DNA from 4 places in the Pectobacterium actinidiae genome. Region 2 is predicted to be linked to each of the others. Evidence: predicted binding sites of a transcription regulator. Region 2 holds the regulator's gene; each other region holds the start of a gene.
What was found. The regulator CRP, encoded in region 2, controls carbon source genes, mostly activating them, when cyclic AMP is high. The targets are predictions, from matches to a motif close to ATGTGANNNNNNTCACAT.

Region 1 (3,197 bases), on a different contig from region 2:
GTAACGCATCCTGCGCCAGCAGTGTTTTCAGATCGGGATAGCGGTGACCAATTTTACCGCCAAGATCGATTAATCCCGTTGCCGTATAAATGCCGTAACTGTCCTTACCGTTATAACGATAGCTTGCAAGTTTCATAATATTTCCTGTGCAAAATAAACCCACGCGCAATGGCGGTTTTTATTTCGTTAACTCAACACATTTTTTCAACGTAATACTTATTTAGCTCAGCGCCGTTTTATTTTCTGAATGACATCAGACTAAAAAGTTGGCGAGTACCAGCAGTGATATCGAAACGTTAATGGCACCGCCGATACGCGTAGCAATCTGCGCGAATGGCATCAGTACCATACGGTTACCTGCCGTCAGAATCGCGACGTCCCCCGTACCACCCTGTCCGCTCTGGCAGCAAGAAATAATGGCGACATCAATCGGGTGCATACCGATTTTTCTCCCCACCAAGAAACCCGTCCCGACCAACGTCACTACGGTAGAGATAATCACCAGCAGGTTTTGGATCGTGAAGGCATTGACCAATTCCTGCCACGGCGTAATCGCCACGCCAACGGCAAACAGAATCGGATACGTCACAGAAGTCTGGAAGAATTTATAAACGACCTGAGAACCTTCCAGCATTTTCGGTGAAACACCGTGAGCCAGTTTCACCAGCACCGCGGCGAACAGCATGCCAACCGGTGCAGGCAGGCCAACCATTTTGTGACCGAGCATACCCACCATATACAGCAGGATGGCCAGCAGCGCGCCAGAGGCGATGGTCGTTACATCGGCTTTGCCACTAAAGGCAGGAGCTGGTGTGCTGCTTGCGCCGCCGCCCAGACCATTGTCTTTATTCGGCATCAATTCACCTTCACCGGTCAGGTGTGGATAGCGTTTACCCAACTGATTCAGAACACCGGCAAGAATGATCGCGGTCAAGCTGCCCAGCATGACGATAGGCAAGACGCGTCCCAGCGCAACACCCTGATCCATATGCAGAATCGTGGCATAGCCGATAGACAGCGGGATAGCACCTTCACCCACCCCACCCGCCATAATCGGCAGAATCAGGAAGAAGAAGATTTGGAACGGATCCAGGCCGAGCGCAATACCTACGCCCATGCCCACCAGCATGCCGGCGATTTCACCGCACAGCATAGGGAAGAAAATACGCAGGAAGCCCTGAATCAGCGTCTGCCGATTCATACTCATGATGCTGCCGACAATAATGCAGCAGATGTAGAGATACAGGATGTTGGTACTTTTATAGAACTTGGTCGTGGATTCAACGACAACGTCCGGCAGCAGGCCGTAATGCACCATCGCCGAGGGGATAAAGGTCGCACAGATTGCCGCCGCCCCCATCTTGCCGATAATCGGCAGACGTTTGCCAAATTCACCACAGGCAAACCCGAAGAATGCCAGTGTCGCCACCATCACGACGATATCGCTCGGCAACTTGCCATTCAGGCAGTCAATGCCGATTAATACCCCCGCTAGCACAAAGAGCGGCACTGGGATAATACCTACTTTATAGGTATCCAGAACATGCCACCATTTTTCCTTTAATGAGGCCTTCCCAGCCGCCTCATTATTTACCACAATATATGAATCATCAGTCGTACTCATAACTCTGTCCCCGTTTTATTTTGTCCGCGAATGATAGGGGGTGATTACCTATTATTATGTGATTCCCTTCAAATTAAAAAACGAGTTTTAAAGGTGTTTATGGATTTTATGATTTTTATTAAAAAATCGTTTATTACGCAGGCGGTTAGATGATTTTACGATCAAAATAAACTTTATGGTTTCTATGGAGTTTATGGTTTTTATTTCCTAAAAATGACTATGTTGATAAAACGTAATTAAGTTGTTTATTAAAGAAGACAAGTGCGTTTAATTTTATCTCTTTATTACTAACATCGTATTGGTAGCAACATATTTAAACGTGTTATTGCTCACAAGTTTTTTCCTCTCAGCCCATTCTTATTACCATTCGTGATAAATTAACCAGCTATTTTTCGTTTACCAGCAGGCTACCGCACATCATGAGAGTGAGACTTTCCTTTCATATCAAATTATTTATCTATTTGATCGTCTTCTTCTCTTCGTTACTTCTGATGACGGGCATTTATTATTATCACGATATCGATAAGCAGCTGTATTCCGAGCTGGGTACACGAGCGCAGGTACAAGCCAGAGAAATCGCCATCATCCCATCCTTGATTGAGTCGGTGAAGCATAAAGACATCAAGCAGATAAGCATGCTCGTTCACCAATTGAAGCTGCGCAGCGACGCCAGCTATATCGTAATCGGGGATAATCAGGCGCATCATCTGTTTCATTCTGAAGATGCCGATCTCGTCGGCACACAGATGGTGGGCGGCGATAACGTCGAGGTGTTAGCAGGCAAAAGCATTATCACGGTGCGCCGGGGCGGCATTGGTATTTCATTACGCAGCAAAGCGCCGATCGTCGCTGACGGTCAGGTTATTGGTATTGTCTCCGTTGGCTATCTGAAAACCCATATCGATAACCTGACGTTCAGTAAACTGGCGCATATCCTGCTGGCGATTCTGGCGATGTTTGTCGCGCTGTTTATCTTTTCGTGGTGGTTCTCACGCAATCTGAAGAAACAGATGTTTGGCCTCGAGCCCCTTGAGATTCGTATGCTGGTCAGGCAGCAGAAGGCGCTGCTCGAATCCATCTACGAAGGCGTGATCGCTATCGATAAGCAGCACCGCATTGCGGCGATTAACCACGCAGCGAAAGAGATCCTCGGACTAGACGAACCGTCCTATCTATTGCGCGGCAAGCCGATTGATACCGTCATTAAACCCGTGCCTTTTTTCTCCGGCGAAGCCATGTGGAACAGCGACACCCACGATGAGATCTGCCGGTTTAACCACGCCACTGTGATTGCCAGCCGGGTGCGGATCATGCTGGAGGATGAGCTTCAGGGCTGGGTCATCAGCTTCCGCAGTAAAAATGATATTCACACGCTTAGCATGCAGCTCAGCCAGGTGAAACGTTACGCGAATAGCCTGCGCATTCTGCGCCATGAGCAACTGAACTGGACGGCGACGCTGGCCGGGCTGCTGCACCTAAAACGCTATGACGAAGCGATCAAATATATTGAAGCGCAGTCGGAAAGCGCACAGGTGGTACTGGATTTTGTTTCGCGCCGCTTCTGTTCACCCGC
Region 2 (3,197 bases):
GGGACGTTCACGCCGTGGGAACCGATGCCGGAACCCACTGACATCCTGTTCTATGAAGGGCTGCACGGCGGCGTGGTCACCGAGCAAAACGACGTGGCACAGCATGTCGATTTGCTCGTCGGCGTGGTGCCAATCGTCAACCTGGAATGGATTCAAAAGCTGATTCGTGACGTCAATGAGCGCGGCCACTCGCGTGAAGCGGTGATGGATTCGGTCGTCCGCTCGATGGAAGACTACATCACCTATATCACGCCACAGTTCTCTCGCACACACATCAATTTCCAGCGCGTGCCCACCGTGGACACCTCCAACCCGTTCGCCGCCAAGTCGATTCCCTCACTGGACGAAAGCTTCGTGGTGATTCATTTTCAGGGGCTGGATAATATTGATTATCCCTATCTGCTCGCCATGTTGCAGGGGTCATTTATCTCCCACATCAACACGCTGGTCGTTCCCGGCGGGAAGATGGGCTTGGCGATGGAATTAATCATGGCACCGCTGGTGCAGCGGCTGATAGAAGGGAAAACGATCGAATAAGCAAAACCGGGCACGGCAGCGTCGTGCCCAGAGAAAGCGATTAAGCCAGCACCCGAATTTCGTGACTGTGCGTCACCTCAACGGCTTTACCCAGCATCAATGCCACAGAACAGTACTTTTCCGCCGACAGGGCGACGGCTCGTTCGACAACGTTATCGGTCAGTCCTTTTCCCGTCACGATAAAATGCAGATTGATGTGGGTAAATAAACGCGGCGCGTCAGACCGACGCTCTGACGTTAATTTCACCTCACAATCCGCCACATCGTTGCGACCTTTTTGTAGAATCGACACCACGTCAATCGCACTGCATCCTCCTACGGACATCAATACCATTTCCATCGGACTGGGCGCTTTATCGCCAGAATTGCCGTCCATCAAAATCTGATGCCCTGATGCGGATTCGCCCAAAAACGTTAAGCCTTCAACCCATTTTACCCGAGCCTGCATGATGCCTCTCCACTAAAAATTTTTTGAAAATTTATATCGTTACTGTACAAAAACCAGCGTTAATCAGAGCTTTGTCATGCTGAAGCGAGACAACACAAGACACATCCTTAAAGCTGTGTTAAAACGAAAATAGAATAGACCTTTTCTGGACAAACCCAGAAACGAAGAAGATGATTACGTGGCCAGATATACCCAGCCACGTTTACGATGCGGCAAGGCAGCAACCGGAAAATCAAGGGTACAGTGGTTCCAGTATATTCCCTGACGTCATTCTGCCTAGACTGAATTTTATTTTTTAGCAGTTAAACACGCCGTACAGGGAACTCTGACCCCTGTAATTTGCGCAGTGAATTACAACAGAGGATGATAGCGAATGGTTCTCGGCAAACCGCAAACAGACCCAACTCTCGAATGGTTCCTTTCCCATTGTCATATCCACAAGTATCCATCGAAGAGCACGCTTATTCACCAAGGTGAAAAAGCAGAAACGCTTTACTACATCGTGAAAGGCTCTGTCGCAGTGCTAATCAAAGATGAAGAAGGCAAGGAGATGATCCTCTCCTACCTCAATCAGGGCGATTTTATCGGCGAGCTAGGCCTGTTTGAAGAAGGTCAGGAGCGTAGCGCCTGGGTTCGGGCAAAAACCGCCTGTGAAGTGGCTGAAATTTCCTATAAAAAATTCCGCCAGCTCATCCAGGTTAACCCGGATATCCTCATGCGTCTGTCAGCCCAAATGGCAAGCAGACTTCAAGTTACCTCTGAGAAAGTCGGCAACCTCGCCTTCCTTGATGTGACTGGCCGTATTGCTCAAACCCTACTCAACCTGGCCAAACAACCTGATGCCATGACGCATCCAGATGGCATGCAAATTAAAATTACCCGTCAGGAAATTGGGCAAATCGTTGGCTGCTCGCGTGAAACCGTGGGTCGCATTCTGAAAATGTTAGAAGACCAGAACCTGATCTCTGCACACGGTAAAACGATTGTCGTTTACGGCACTCGCTAACCCGCTGTCGCTGTACCCTACCAATAAAAAAGCGTGAAGCCTCGGCCTCACGCTTTTTTTATGGCATGCCATCCCTGGCCGCCCCCTTTCGGGTCGTTGCTAACGCAACGTTAAAACGTTCCCTACGTTTTTTATGTCTAATCAGTTTGCTGTCTTAACGACCTGCGCGACGGCGTTGGCGAATTTCTCCATCCCCTGCGCAATATCGTCTTCATCAATGATCAACGAGGGTACAAAACGGATCACGTTAGGCCCAGCCATCAGAACCATCAACCCCTGAGCCGTTGCTGCGGCCAGAAACTCACCCGCACGGCCATGCCACTGCGGTTTCAGTTCTGCACCCAGCAGCAGCCCCATACCGCGAACCTGTTCGAATACGCCGTACTGCTGATTGATTTTCTCAAGCTCACTGACAAACCGATCGTGACGATCCGCCACGCCTGATAACACTTCCGGCGTGTTAATGATATCCAGCGCCGCTTCCGCTACGGCACAAGCCAACGGATTACCGCCATAAGTGGTGCCGTGTACCCCAACCGTCATGGCCGATGCGATCTCTTCCGTCGTCAGCATTGCACTAATCGGGAAGCCGCCACCCAGCGCTTTCGCGGTCGTGAGAATATCCGGCGTGATGCCATAGTGCATGTAGCTGAATAATTTACCGGTACGTCCCATCCCGCTCTGTACTTCATCAAACACCAGCAGCGCCTTATGCTGATCGCACAGATCGCGCACGCCTTGTAAAAATTCAGGCGTCGCAGGCGTAATACCACCCTCACCCTGAATCGGCTCCAGCACGACTGCACAGGTGTGATCGTCCATCACCGCTTTGACCGCCGCCAGATCGTTGAAGGGAACATGGACAATATCCGCAGGCTTAGGCCCGAAACCATCGGCATATTTAGGCTGTCCGCCAACCGAGACGGTGAACAGCGTCCGGCCATGAAACGCATTATAGAAAGCGATGATCTTGGTTTTATACGGACTATGGCGTTTAACCGCATAGTGGCGCGCCAGCTTAAAGGCAGCTTCGTTAGCCTCAGCACCGGAATTAACAAAGAACACGCGGTCGGCAAAAGTGGCATCAATCAATTTGCTGGCGAGGCGTAGCGCAGGTTCGTTGGTGAAGATATTGCTGGTGTGCCACAGCTTTTCACCCTGCTGTTGCAATGCATTCACCAGCGCAGGATGACAGTGACCCAGTGC
Region 3 (3,197 bases), on a different contig from region 2:
CACCCATAATCGCCAGCGCTTTTTTCACCACAGCCGGTGAGAACGCGATGGCGTACAGTGTCTTACGCAACTCGGCAACCTGTTCTTGTGCCTGACGAGAGCCTTCGATGTCACCCGCGTGAAAGCGGTGCCAAATCTGGCTGATCGGTTCCGGTGCCACGTTAGCCAGCCCGGAAATACAAGCGGAGCAGCCGTCGACAAAGCCCTGGTGAATGAGCGAGTCTGGGCCGTTCAGAACGTTAAAGCCCTGTACACCTTTCACCGCTTGCACATAACCGCTCAGGCTTTCATAGCTGCCTGCGCTGTCTTTGATGCCGATGATGTTCGGGTGATCCGCCAACGTGCGGACGGTTTCCGGTGCCAGCGTATTCCCCGTGCGCGCAGGAATGTTGTAGAGAAACACCGGCACAGTCAGCGCATCGGCGACGGCGGTGTAGTGGGCAATCAGTTCTTCCTGTTTGAGTGGGATGAAATACGGGGTGATGACTGAAACGGCATCAACACCCAGCGCGGCGATGCGCTTGCCGAGCTTGATGGTTTCCCGCGTGGAGATTTCACCGATGTGGCCGACAACCGGTACTTTTCCGGCAACTTCATCCACGCAGGTTTCTGTGACGGCTACTTTCTCATCGGTGTGTAGAACGAAAAACTCACCGTTGGTGCCGTTACAGAAAATACCGTTGCCGTAGCGCATCTGGCGCTGTACCTGAAGGCGCATGGCTGCGGGGTTAAATTCGCCCTGGTTATCAAATGGCGTGACGATGGCGGTTAGGACGCCGGTAATATTTTTATTCATTGTTCTTCCTCGTGACACGTAATCAAAAAGATGAAAAGTTAAAACCGTTCTACCTAAACCTGCGTGCTTTAAAACAGGGTCAGATAAACCTCACGGACATCGTCGGCGCTGACCTGCGTTGGTACGTTTTTCATCAGACGTTGAACCTGTAGCGCGGCATCAACCAGGTACGGCAGGTGGTCTTTTTCCACGCCGAGCTGCTGTAAGGTGTTAGGCAGATTGAGTCGTTTAACCAACTCGCTGAAATAGGCCACCAGCGCCTGCGCTTTTTCCGCGGTACTCAGCGTCAGGTCGGCATCCGGCAGTAGGTCATACGCCTGTGCGAATTTGTCCTGCGCGGCGTCTTGCACGAAACGCATGCAAGGGGCGAGCAGGATGGCGTTCGCCACGCCGTGCGGGATGTGATATTTGCCGCCCAGCGGATAAGACATGGCATGAACCAGATGCGTACCCGAGTGGGCAATAGCAGCCCCGCCGTAATAGGACGCCCACAGCATATTCAGCTTGGCTTCCATATTGTTCGGTTCGCGCACGGAGGTTTCGAGGTTGGCAAACAGCTTTTTCAGGCCAATCAACGCGTAGTTGTCGCTGACCGGGTTGGCAATCGTCGAGGTGAAGCACTCGATCAGGTGGCAGAGCGCATCGATACCGGTTGAAGCGGCAATATGCGACGGCATGCTGATGGTCAGTTCCGGCACCAGCGCAACGTAATCCGGCAGCATCACTGGCGTAATAATGCCGACTTTGGTCTCTTTTTCAGGGATCGCCAGAATGGCATTCGGCGTGGCTTCTGAGCCGGTTCCTGCGGTGGTCGGGATAAGGAGGGATGTCGTGCGGCGAGTCGGCTTCTCTCCTGACAGTAGGCTATCCAGCGTGACGCTGTCATCGCCCGCGCACAGCACGGAAAGCAGTTTGGCAACATCCAGCACGCTGCCGCCGCCTACGCCGATGACCAGATCGGTTTGGATTTGATTGAGCTGGCTCAATATCTGGGCGACGTCGTGCTGGCTCGGTTCGGCAGGAACATGATCAACCAACAGAACCTGTGGAACAGCTTGCTTAACGTGGGCGATCAGCGCCTGAACGTCAGGCAGTCCGACGATGTTTTTGTCGGTGACAAATAAAACGTGCTGTTTCCCTGCCAACAGGTGACTGATGTCCTGAAGTACCCGGTAACCGCTGAGGATAGTGCTATTGATGTTCATGCTTATTACCTTGCCTTTTCTCTTTCGCCAGAGCGTTATCGCTATGATGATAACGGTTGCGGCGTTGATTACTTTCAGTCAAATGGCGTGGTTGTCATCACTAATAAACGCCATTTGCCACATCGTGGTGGTAATTTATAGGTGAAATTCCTTTTAAATAATTTGATATTGCTCACATATAATCAAATGTGATTCAATATAATCATTGTCAGGTAATCATGACGCGGGGATGAGGTATGCCAAACGTGCAGCAATCAGCAGAACAGGTATTAGTGGTTGCTGATGACTTTACAGGTGCCAATGATGCGGGCGTCGGTCTGGCGCAGCATGGCGCGCGGGTTAGCGTCGTATTTGACGTTAATAAACTGCATGCGGATTTACTGGGCGATGCAGTGGTGATCAACACCGATAGCCGTGCGGCGCGTGACGACGTGGCGTCTCAACGTACCGCAGAAGCGGTTGCAGCCTGGCAAGCAGCCGACGGACAAGGCTGGATTATTAAGAAGATTGACTCGACGCTGCGTGGGAATCTGGGAGCGGAAGTGGCCGCTACGCTGTCTGCGGCCGCTGTACCCGTTGCACTGATTGCTGCCGCATCGCCGACGCTGGGGCGTGTGACCCGCAAAGGTGAAGTCTGGGTGAATGGTCGTCTGCTTACCGACACAGAATTTGCCAGCGATCCCAAAACCCCGGTGGCTTCATCTTCTATTGCCGCCCGCCTGGCGGAGCAAACCGCTTTGCCAGTGGCGGAAATACACCTTGATGAGGTTCGTCAGGCCACTTTAGCCCACCGTTTGCAGCAGTTGGCGGATGAGGGTGTACGTCTGATTATTCTTGATACGGATGTGCAGGACGATCTGACGCATATCGTTGGTGCCGCCAGAACGTTGCCGTTTCGCCCCTTGCTGGTCGGTTCAGCGGGCCTGAGCGAGGCGCTGGCGAATACGCAGAATTTTACGCGCAAGACTGAAAGGCCGCTGCTGGCTGTCATCGGCTCGATGAGCGATATCGCTCAAAAACAGATTGCGGCCGTCAGACTGCGCAGCGATGTCGCGCTGGTTGAGCTTGATATCAACGCACTCTTTTCAGCCGATTCGTCCACCGTCATGGCATCCCAGTGTGAGGACGCGGTGAAGGCGCTGATGAACGGGAGTCACTGCATTATTCGTACCTGTCATAACGACAATCAGCGCTTC
Region 4 (3,197 bases), on a different contig from region 2:
ACAAACTGTTTTCTTTTGTGCAAACTGAAAATCATACCCAAAAACCATACTGCTATTTTATTTCAGAGGGTTACGGTGCATCCTGCTTTGTTTTTTTAACAAGTAAGAAAAAAAAGCAGCGTTTATTAAAGTTCGTTAATTTGGGTAATCAAGACAGGCAGGATCGGTGAATATTTACGTCCGATGAGATCGGCGAAAAGAAATAAAAGAGAATAGAGAGAACGAAAGAAACGAAAAATACCGACCTTCAGGCCATGATTTAGGCCTGAAGGTCGGTATAGAGATTACTGAATACCCTGACTGCGCAGGTAATCTTCATAGTTACCGGTGAAATCGATCACTTTATTTGGCGTAATTTCCAGAATACGGGTCGCCAATGAGCTGACAAATTCACGGTCATGAGAGACGAACAGCAGCGTCCCTTCATACATTTCCAGCGCCATATTCAGCGATTCAATGGATTCCATATCAAGGTGGTTGGTCGGTTCATCCATCACCAGAATATTCGGACGCTGCATCATCAGCTTACCGAACAGCATGCGGCCTTTTTCACCACCGGATAACACCTTCACTTTCTTCTTGATATCGTCCTGGCTGAACAGCAAACGACCGAGTACGCTGCGCACGGCTTGCTCGTCGTCTTTTTCCTGTTTCCACTGGCTCATCCAGTCAAAAACGGTCAGCGTCTCATCGAATTCGTATTCGTGATCCTGCGCGTAGTAGCCAATTTTTGCGTTTTCAGACCATTTCACCGTACCGCTATCCGGTTCGACATCACCGACCAGCGTTTTCAGCAGTGTCGATTTACCGATACCGTTGGCACCCAAAATAGCGACTTTTTCACCCACTTCAACCATCAGACCCAGCTTGCTAAACAGCGGACCATTATCAAAACCTTTGCTCAACGCTTCAACTTCCAGCGCATTACGGAACAGTTTCTTATCCTGATCAAAACGGATAAACGGGTTTTGACGACTGGACGCTTTCACTTCATCCAGCTGGATTTTATCGATCTGGCGCGCGCGTGATGTCGCCTGCTTGGATTTAGAGGCGTTGGCACTAAAGCGGCTGACGAACGACTGCAATTCGGAAATCTGTGCTTTCTTCTTGGCGTTATCGGACAGCAAACGTTCACGAGCCTGCGTCGCTGCCGTCATGTATTCATCATAGTTGCCGGGATAAATACGCAGCTCACCGTAGTCCAGATCCGCCATGTGCGTACAGACCATGTTCAGGAAGTGACGGTCATGCGAGATGATGATCATGGTGCTGTTACGCTCGTTCAGCACCTGCTCCAGCCAGCGGATCGTATCGATATCCAGGTTGTTGGTCGGTTCGTCGAGCAGCAGGATATCGGGATCGGCAAACAGCGCCTGCGCCAGCAGGACACGCAGTTTCCAACCAGGAGCAATTTCACTCATCAAGCCATAATGCTGCTCAACGGGAATCCCCACGCCCAGCAACAGTTCGCCCGCGCGTGATTCTGCGCTGTAGCCATCCATCTCACCGTATTGCACTTCCAGATCGGCAACTTTATAGCCGTCGGCTTCACTCATTTCAGCCAATGAATAGATACGATCGCGCTCTTCTTTTACCGCCCACAGCTCACCGTGGCCCATGATAACGGTATCCAGCACGCTGTATTTTTCAAAAGCGAACTGATCCTGACGCAGTTTACCCAAACGTTCATTAGGATCGAGGAAGACGTTACCGCCGCTCGGCACCAGATCGCCGCCGAGAATCTTCATGAATGTGGATTTACCGCAGCCATTCGCGCCAATCAAACCGTAACGGTTACCACCGCCAAATTTAACGGAAATGTTTTCAAACAACGGCTTGCTGCCGAACTGCATGGTGATATTGTTGGTACTTAACACAGCACTTATACTCGAGTCGGAATGTGATTTGGCGCGCATTATGCCACAAGCGCGCGATAGGGTCGCGGTTAGTTTTGAGTAATATTTAAGCGATAGCGCATACAGGAGAGAAATGCGATGCCTATAGTACGTCGTTTCAAGCAGGTCGACGTTTTCACCCAGCAGCCTTTTAAGGGCAATCCACTTGCTGTCATTATGGAGGCAAATGGGCTGACCGATGCGCAAATGCAGGATATCGCGCGTTGGACAAACCTGTCGGAAACCACGTTTGTCCTGTCTGCCACCGATCCTCTGGCGGATTACCACGTACGTATTTTTACGCCAGAATCAGAAATGCCCTTTGCCGGACACCCTACGCTAGGCACCGCACATGCTTTGCTGGAAGAAGGATTACGTCCTAAATCGCCGGGTCAGCTAGTGCAACAATGTGGTGTTGGCTTAGTACCGATCAATATCAATGATGATGGGAGCCTGGCTTTTCACGCGCCGCAGGCTACCATCATTCCATTCAGCGACGAACACACGCCGCTGCTGGAAAAAACGCTGGGCATTACTGGCGTTGGTTCTGCCTGTATCGATAAACGCTACCCGCCAGCCGCTGTACACATGGGCATTCGCTGGCTTGTGATTCGGGTAGACAGTGCTGACACCTGCCTGAAAACTATACCGGATGCAGAAGCGCTCTCCGCCGTGCAAAACCTCAGTCAGACCAACGGCATCGCCATCTATGGCCCGCATAATAACGGGACACCGGCCGATTACGAGGTTCGCGCGTTTTATATTGAACGTGGCTATCTTAAAGAAGATCCCGTGACGGGCAGCGCCAATGCCTGTCTGGCGGCATTACTTCGCCAACAGCACTCCACAAATACGGTCACTGCGCCACTCAGCTACCTTGCGCGACAAGGCACAATGCTGCAACGCGATGGCCGTGTTACCGTCACTTATCTGAACGATGAACCGTGGATCGGCGGGCACAGCGTCACGATCGTTGACGGCACATTGCAGCGTTAACAGGGAGAGAGTTTATGGAAACGTTATCTGTAGATGCGCTATACGAATTAAAGCCTCTGCCCCACTTGCGTCTGACGATACAAGAAGAGAACGACGCCGACGCGCTCTTTTCCCTGATTCAGCAGGAAAAAGTACGCTTGCGGCGGACGTTACCGTGGCCAGATTCCGTCAAAACCGTCGATGACACGCGTGAAACCATTCGCGCCAACAGAAAGGCATTCTTCGACAAAACAGCCGCCGTGTACGTTATACGCTGGGACGATGCTCTGGCGGGCATTGTCTCCTTCAACACGATTCAGGATAAAG

Region 1: the regulator CRP is predicted to act here: its motif matches at 1,681-1,698, upstream of KKH3_RS08110 (2-hydroxycarboxylate transporter family protein).
Region 3: the regulator CRP is predicted to act here: its motif matches at 2,162-2,179, upstream of KKH3_RS16295 (iron-containing alcohol dehydrogenase).
Region 4: the regulator CRP is predicted to act here: its motif matches at 1,899-1,916, upstream of KKH3_RS12850 (ABC-F family ATPase).

The regions. Positions count from the first base shown of each region.
Region 1 covers NZ_JRMH01000001.1:1,927,351-1,930,547, reverse strand. The annotation lists gene KKH3_RS08115 (fumarylacetoacetate hydrolase family protein) at 1-136, opposite strand, end outside; gene KKH3_RS08110 (2-hydroxycarboxylate transporter family protein) at 254-1,624, opposite strand; gene KKH3_RS08105 (ATP-binding protein) at 2,044-3,197, shown strand, end outside.
Region 2 covers NZ_JRMH01000002.1:53,286-56,482, forward strand. The annotation lists gene KKH3_RS17845 (phosphoribulokinase) at 1-537, shown strand, start outside; gene KKH3_RS17850 (OsmC family protein) at 578-985, opposite strand; gene crp (cAMP-activated global transcriptional regulator CRP) at 1,359-1,991, shown strand; gene argD (bifunctional acetylornithine/succinyldiaminopimelate transaminase) at 2,133-3,197, opposite strand, start outside.
Region 3 covers NZ_JRMH01000001.1:3,780,327-3,783,523, reverse strand. The annotation lists gene KKH3_RS16300 (dihydrodipicolinate synthase family protein) at 1-796, opposite strand, end outside; gene KKH3_RS16295 (iron-containing alcohol dehydrogenase) at 865-2,001, opposite strand; gene dtnK (D-threonate kinase) at 2,238-3,197, shown strand, end outside.
Region 4 covers NZ_JRMH01000001.1:3,006,354-3,009,550, forward strand. The annotation lists gene KKH3_RS12850 (ABC-F family ATPase) at 285-1,877, opposite strand; gene KKH3_RS12855 (PhzF family phenazine biosynthesis protein) at 1,995-2,891, shown strand; gene KKH3_RS12860 (GNAT family N-acetyltransferase) at 2,906-3,197, shown strand, end outside.